2 regions of the Bradyrhizobium sp. UFLA01-814 genome follow, and region 2 is predicted to be linked to the other one. Evidence: predicted binding sites of a transcription regulator. Region 2 holds the regulator's gene; the other holds the start of a gene.
What was found. The regulator PhoB, encoded in region 2, activates phosphate uptake and scavenging genes when phosphate is short. The targets are predictions, from matches to a motif close to TGTCATNNANCTGTCAT.

Region 1 (3,658 bases), on a different contig from region 2:
GGACCGCGGATTCAATTGCGAACAATTAAATGTGAGGCCGCATATTTTATATTGTGCACAATCTATTTGCGTGCAATACATACGTCGTCGAATTCAAGTCCACACCCACCAAGGGAGACCACGATGTCTGTGAACGTGCTCTACAAGACCAGCGCCAAGGCAACCGGCGGCCGCGACGGCCATGCGGCAACGCTCGACGGCGCGCTCGACGTCAAGCTTACGACCCCGAAGGAGCTCGGTGGCGGCGGCGGTGCCGGCAACAATCCGGAGCAGCTGTTCGCGGCCGGCTATGCCGCTTGCTTCATCGGCGCGATGAAGTTCGTGGCCTCGCAGGGTGGCCCCAAGGTTCCCGCCGACGCCTCGGTGACCTCGACGGTCGGTATCGGCCCGCGCTCGGAAGGCGGCTTCGGCCTCGCCGTCGAGCTCGCGGTGTCGCTACCTGGCCTCGCCCGCGCCGACGCGGAAGCGCTGGTCGAGAAGGCCCACCATGTGTGCCCCTATTCCAACGCGACCCGCGGCAATGTCGACGTCAAGCTGAGCGTCGTCTAATTCCACATCACGCAATGGTCCGCCGCGACACGTGGCGGACCATTGCATTTCAACTACTGCATTTCAGATGCCAGTTCGCTTGGCGAACGCATGCGCCGCCTGCTGCATGGGCCTGCGCCGACGGAAGCATTGCTGCCCCGGCTGAAGACCGTTAGCTCTGGGACCCTCGTTTAATCCCAACTGAGCGAAGGTTGTTTCCATGAATACCCCAGCGGCTACGGGCGCGATGACCGGCCTGCGCGTGATCGATCTGACGCGCGTGCTCGGCGGTCCGTATTGCACCCAGATTCTCGCCGACCACGGCGCCGACGTGATCAAGGTCGAGCCGCCCGCCGGCGACGAGGTGCGCGACTGGGGTCCTCCCTTCCACGAAGAAGACGCGGCCTATTTCGTCGGCATCAACCGCAACAAGCGCTCGATCGGCCTCGACCTCGCTTCCGAGGGCGGACGCGCGGTGCTGATGAAGATGCTCGAAACCGCCGACGTGCTGATCGAGAATTTCAAGCCGGGCACGCTCGACAAATGGGGCATCGGCAACGACGTGCTGCGCGCGAAATTTCCGCGCCTCGTGCATTGCCGGATCTCCGGCTTCGGCGCCGACGGCCCGCGCGGCGGCAATCCGGGCTATGACGCGATCATCCAGGCGATGACCGGCATGATCGCTGCGACCGGCTCGCCGGAGAGCGGTCCGATGCGGATCGGCGTGCCGCTGGTCGACATCACCACCGGACTCTACGCCACGATCGGCATCCTGATGGCGCTGTCGGAGCGGCAGCGCTCGGGGCTCGGCCAGTTCATCGAGACCACGCTGTACGAGACCGGGCTCGCGATCATGCACCCGCACACCGCGAACTATTTCATGCACGGCAAGCCGCCGTCGCTGACCGGCAACGAGCATCCCAACCTCGTTCCGTACGCGATCTTCCCGACCAAGACCGACAACATCTTCATCGGCGTCGGCAATGACGGCACCTTCCGCAAGCTCGCCAAGGAGATCGGCAAGCCCGAGCTCGGCACCGATCCGCGCTTTGCCCGCAACAAGGACCGCATCGCCAACCGCGATGCGCTCCGCGTCGAGCTGGCAGCGGTGTTCAGCCAGCACGAGGCCGAGCCGCTGTGCAACCGGCTGCTCGCCGCCGGCCTGCCGGCCGGCCCGGTGCAGAAGATCGACCAGGCCCTGACCAACCCGCACACCATTCATCGCGGCGACGTCATCGAGAAGGATTGGTACAAGGGCGTCGCCTCGCCGATCCGCCTCGAACGCACCAAGCCGAACCTGCGCCGCACGCCGCCGAAGTTCAGCCAGCACGCCGCCGAAGTGCTCGGCGAGTTCGGCTACTCCAGGGATGAGATCAGCAGCCTGGTCGACAAGGGCGTGGTCTGCGGTCCCCAGCGCAAGCGCTGAAGGCGTCATGAGAGCAGTCGAATAGCGACCACAACGGTGGTCAGCTCCCTCGCCCCGTTCTTACGGGGTCGAGACAAGCGAAGCTTGCTCTTAGAGGGTTGGGGTGAGGGGCCGTCTCCGCGGATACGGTGATAGCTGTGATCGCGGAGAGTCCCCCTCACCCGGAACGCATCTAACGATGCGTCATAGCCGAAGCTCTGCTTCGGCGTTCTTGAGAACGGCCGCCGAAGACGGCCTGCGCCTCTCCCCGCACGCGGGGCGAGGTGATGCGCAGTCCGTTGCGCCGAGAAACTATCAGACCCTGCGGTGCAACGTCGCGTTTGGCGCTGCACCGCACGGAGCCGGCTGCGGTCTTCGCCTTTTTTACCGCTTCCCTTCGCTTCGGCTTCCCCCCTACCATGACTTTCGTTTATACGGTCATTTGAACGTCATCCGGCGCTGATAACGCGCGCAACGAAAGACGACGTTCCAATTGGGAGGGGTTTTGATGTTCTTTCGACGACTAGGCGCTGCTGCGGCAGCCGCTGCCGCGCTTGCATTCGCGTCGCCCGCGTTTGCGGTGACCGAGATCCAGTGGTGGCACGCGATGACCGGCGCCAACAACGACGTCATCGTCAAGCTGGCCAACGACTTCAACGCCTCGCAATCCGACTACAAGGTGATCCCGACCTACAAGGGCGGCTACGCCGACACCATGAATGCCGGCATCGCCGCGTTCCGCGCCGGCAACGCGCCGCATATCATGCAAGTGTTCGAGGTCGGCACCGCGACGATGATGGCCGCCACCGGCGCCGTCAAACCGGTCTACAAGCTGATGGCCGACGCCGGCGAGAAGTTCGATCCGAGCGTCTATCTGCCCGCGATCACCGGCTACTACTCGACCTCCAAGGGCGAGATGCTGTCGTTCCCCTTCAACTCGTCGTCGACGGTGATGTGGATCAATCTCGATGCGCTGAAGAAGGCCAACATCGCAGAGATTCCGAAGACCTGGCCGCAAGTGTTCGACGACGCCAAGAAGCTGAAGGCGGCCGGCTACGCCACCTGCGGCTTCTCCGGCTCGTGGGTCACCTGGGTCAATCTCGAACAGCTCTCGGCGTGGCACAATGTGCCGCTCGCCAGCAAGGCCAACGGCCTCGACGGCTTCGACACCGTGCTCGAGTTCAACGGCCCGCTGCAGGTCAAGCATCTCGAGAACCTCGTCGAGCTGCAGAAGGACAAGACCTACGACTATGCCGGCCGCACCAATACCGGCGAAGGCCGCTTCACCTCGGGCGAATGCCCGATCTACCTGACCTCGTCGGCCTTCTTCGGCAACGTCAAGGCGCAGGCCAAGTTCAACTTCACCGCGGCGCCGATGCCGTATTATCCCGACGCCAAGGGCGCGCCGCAGAACTCGATCATCGGCGGCGCCTCGCTCTGGGTGATGGGCGGCAAGTCGGCCGAGGAATACAAGGGCGTGGCCAAGTTCCTGACCTTCCTCTCGGACACCGACCGCCAAATCTGGATCCACAAGGCCTCGGGCTATCTGCCGATCACCAAGGCCGCCTATGCCAAGGCAAAGGAGGAGGGCTTCTACAAGGACCAGCCCTATCTCGAGACCCCGCTGCTCGAGCTCACCAACAAGGAGCCGACCGCGAATTCACGCGGTCTGCGCCTCGGCAACATGGTGCAGCTGCGCGACATGTGGTCGGAGGAGATCGAGCA
Region 2 (3,658 bases):
GAGAAGTGATAATGGCGGACCAGCTTGATCACGCCCTCCATCGCTTCGGCGCCGGAATTGCAGAAGAACACGAAGTCGGCAAAGCTCTGCTCGCACAGCCGCGCGGCCAGCACCTCGCCGTCCGGGCTCTTGAACAGGTTCGACATGTGCCAGAGCTTGGTCGCCTGGTCCTGCAGCGCCTTGACCAGATGCGGATGCGCATGCCCGAGCGCGTTCACCGCAACGCCCGAGGTGAAATCGAGATAACGGTCGCCGTTGGTTGCGATCAGCCAGGCGCCCTCACCGCGCTCGAAGCCGAGATCGACCCTGGCGAAGACGGGGAGCAGATGCGACGTGGCAGCGTTGGTCATGGCGTTCACTGACGGTTTTTGAGCCGACAATTGCCGCGGGGCTTGACGCCAGCGCAGCAACGGCCAGCTTCGGAAAACAAAACGGCCGCCTTTGCGGGCGGCACGTGGCGGACATTCTATGCTGCGGTCGGTAGGTGTCAATCGCCACGAAGTGGCCTTCCTGCAATGCGAAACGAGCGCAATCCGGAGCATTCCGGTGCGGTGGAAAAGCCTCATCGCAATGCTTAACTGTATCGGAACATGTGGACGCACGGCCGCGGACTCTTGCGCCAGAGTCACGCCATATTGTAGCGTTTGGCCTGTCGGGTACGACATCTCGTGCGGCAGTACTGGACCCTCTAAGTAGCCTTCGTATCGCGCGTAAACGTTCGGGCGCAAGACCGCGCCCGGCGAGGGCTAAGGGATTCTGGCCGCAGGGATATTTGTCCAGATTGGCTCGCAGCGCCGCTCCAATGATTGGCCGGCGCTACGCGAAGGGAAGAATGCGATGACTGTATTGACCTGGTCCGACGATCGCGTCGAGCAGCTGAAGAAACTCTGGGAGTCTGGCCTGTCGGCCAGCCAGATCGCGGCGGAACTTGGCAATGTGACGCGAAACGCCGTGATCGGCAAAGTGCATCGGCTCGGCCTCTCCGGCCGCGCCAAGGCCCCCTCCACGGCCGCGCCGCGGCAGCGCAAGGCCCGCCCCGCCCAGCACATGATGCGGGTGGCGCGCCCGGTGTCCCGCGGCAACACCGCGCTGGCGCACGCCTTCGAGGTCGAGATGGAGCCCGATCCGATCTCCTACGACAATGTGGTGCCGATGAGCCAGCGGCTGTCGCTGCTCGAACTCAACGAGGCCACCTGTCACTGGCCGGTCGGCGATCCCTCAAGCCCGGAATTCTTCTTCTGCGGCGGCAAGGCGCTCGGCGGCCTGCCCTATTGCGCGCATCACTCGCGCGTCGCCTACCAGCCCGCCGCCGATCGCCGCCGGCCGTCGGCGAAACCGCAGATCAAGTGAGCACTCGGGAAACTACGGAAGACCTGAAAAACAAATCCCCGCGAAAGCGGGGATTTTTTTATGGCGCGTGGCCCGTTACATCATCGGCGTCGTCCCGGCGAAAGCCGGGACCCATAACCACTAATGCGTGTTGTTAGAAAGCCGTCTGGCCCCGTGCCGATTACGCCGGCCGCGGCGTATGGGTCCCGGCTCCCGTGCGCAATTGCGCACTAGGCCGGGACGACACCGTGCTACGGGATATGAATCCCGCAACGGCCATTACGGCTGCGGCTCGGCCTTGGCAAAGCGGTCGTCGAGCGCGTAGCCGGCGCCGCGCACGGTGCGGATCGGATCCTGCTCGCGGCCCGGATTGAGCAGCTTGCGCAGGCGGCCGATATGCACGTCGACGGTGCGTTCATCGATGTAGATGTCGCGGCCCCAGACGCTGTCGAGCAGTTGCTCGCGGCTGAACACGCGGCCGGGATGCTCGAGGAAGAATTCGAGCAGGCGATACTCGGTCGGCCCGAGATCGATCGGGCGGCCCGAGCGCGCCACGCGGCGCTTCTCGCGGTCGAGCTCGATGTCGCCATAGGTCAGCACGGTTGCAAGCCGCTCCGGGCTCGCGCGGCGCAAGAGGCCCTTCACCCGCGCCAGCAGCTCCGGCACCGAGAACGGCTTGACGATGTAATCGTCGGCGCCGGTGGCAAGCCCGCGCACGCGCTCGCTTTCCTCGCCGCGCGCGGTCAGCATGATGATCGGAAGCTGCTTGGTCTCGGGCCGCGCCCGCAGGCGGCGGCACAGCTCGATGCCGGACAGGCCCGGCAGCATCCAGTCGAGGACCACGAGGTCGGGAACGCGCTCCTTCAGCCTCGTGTCGGCATCGTCGCCGCGCCCCACCGTCTCGACATCGTAGCCTTCCGCATCGAGGTTGTAGCGCAACAGCGTCGTCAGCGCTTCCTCGTCTTCGACTACCAGAATGCGTGCGCTCATCGGTTTAAGTTCTTTCTCTGTGGTGATCCGTTGCCCAGACGCAAACCGAAACGCTTACTTCCTTGAGCATAGTCCCCGCGGAAACGAATTGTCGCGAGGATCGTCCAGTTTCACTCTTGCCGGTTTCGCGCTTGCCGATGATGCCTTCAGTTGCCCGGCACCGTGGTGGCAAAAGTGGTCATGTCCCCCTTCGGGCGCTTGTCGGTGATCTGCTGGCCCTCGATCATGTAGAACACGGTCTCTGCGATATTGGTAGCGTGATCGCCGATCCGCTCGATGTTCTTGGCGCAGAACATCAGATGGATGCAGAACGAGATGTTGCGCGGATCTTCCATCATGTAGGTGAGCAGTTCGCGGAACAGCGAGGTGCAGATCGCATCGACCTCCTCGTCGCCCTTCCAGACGTTCATCGCCGCCGGCAGGTCGTGCGCGGCGTAGGCGTCGAGCACCGACTTGACCTGCGACAGCACGAGGTCGGTCATGTGCTCGAGGCCGCGGATCAGCTTCAGCGGCTGGAAATCGCTCTCCAGCGCCGCGACACGCTTGCCCATGTTCTTGGCGAGGTCGCCGATCCGCTCGAGGTCGGTGGCGACGCGCATCGCGCTGACGATCTCGCGCAGGTCGATCGCCATCGGCTGGCGGCGCGCGATCGTCAGCACCGCGCGCTCTTCGATGTTGCGCTGCAGATTGTCGATCTCGATGTCGGCGGCGACCACGCGCTTGCCGAGCGCGACGTCGCGACGGATCAGCGCGTCGACCGACTCGGTAATCATCCGCTCGACCAGGCCGCCCATCTCGGCGACCAGGCGGGTCAACTCCTGCAGGTCGCTGTCGAATGCCTTGGCGGTATGTTCAGAAGCCATCGCTTGTCTCCCTCAAACCATGATCCCGGGGATCATGGTTTCGTGTCCTGAATTTTAGCATGCCCTGATCGGAAAACCGGTTTCCACTTTTCCGGATCATGCGCCGGTCAACCGAACCGGCCGGTGATGTAGTCCTGGGTGCGCCGATCGCTCGGTGAGGTGAAGATCTTGTTGGTGTCGTCGAACTCGATCAGCTCGCCGAGATACATGAAGGCGGTCTTGTCGGAGACGCGCGCCGCCTGCTGCATGTTGTGGGTGACGATCGCGATCGTGTAGTCCTCGGAGAGCTCCTGGATCAGCTCCTCGACCTTGGCGGTCGAGATCGGGTCGAGCGCCGAGCACGGCTCGTCGAACAGGATCACCTCGGGGCGCACCGCCACGGTGCGCGCGATGCACAGGCGCTGCTGCTGGCCGCCGGAGAGCGACAGGCCGGACGCGTTCAGCTTGTCCTTGACCTCGTTCCACAGCGCGCCGCC

Region 1: a site for PhoB is predicted at 2,370-2,386, ahead of ugpB (sn-glycerol-3-phosphate ABC transporter substrate-binding protein UgpB). Genes of this name have one in related genera too.

The regions. Positions count from the first base shown of each region.
Region 1 covers NZ_JAQOSR010000008.1:9,868-13,525, forward strand. The annotation lists gene PMN64_RS04070 (organic hydroperoxide resistance protein) at 124-549, shown strand; gene PMN64_RS04075 (CaiB/BaiF CoA transferase family protein) at 749-1,954, shown strand; gene ugpB (sn-glycerol-3-phosphate ABC transporter substrate-binding protein UgpB) at 2,442-3,658, shown strand, end outside.
Region 2 covers NZ_JAQOSR010000040.1:11,522-15,179, forward strand. The annotation lists gene PMN64_RS14585 (aspartate aminotransferase family protein) at 1-350, opposite strand, end outside; gene PMN64_RS14590 (GcrA family cell cycle regulator) at 838-1,350, shown strand; gene phoB (phosphate regulon transcriptional regulator PhoB) at 1,609-2,319, opposite strand; gene phoU (phosphate signaling complex protein PhoU) at 2,466-3,182, opposite strand; gene pstB (phosphate ABC transporter ATP-binding protein PstB) at 3,290-3,658, opposite strand, start outside.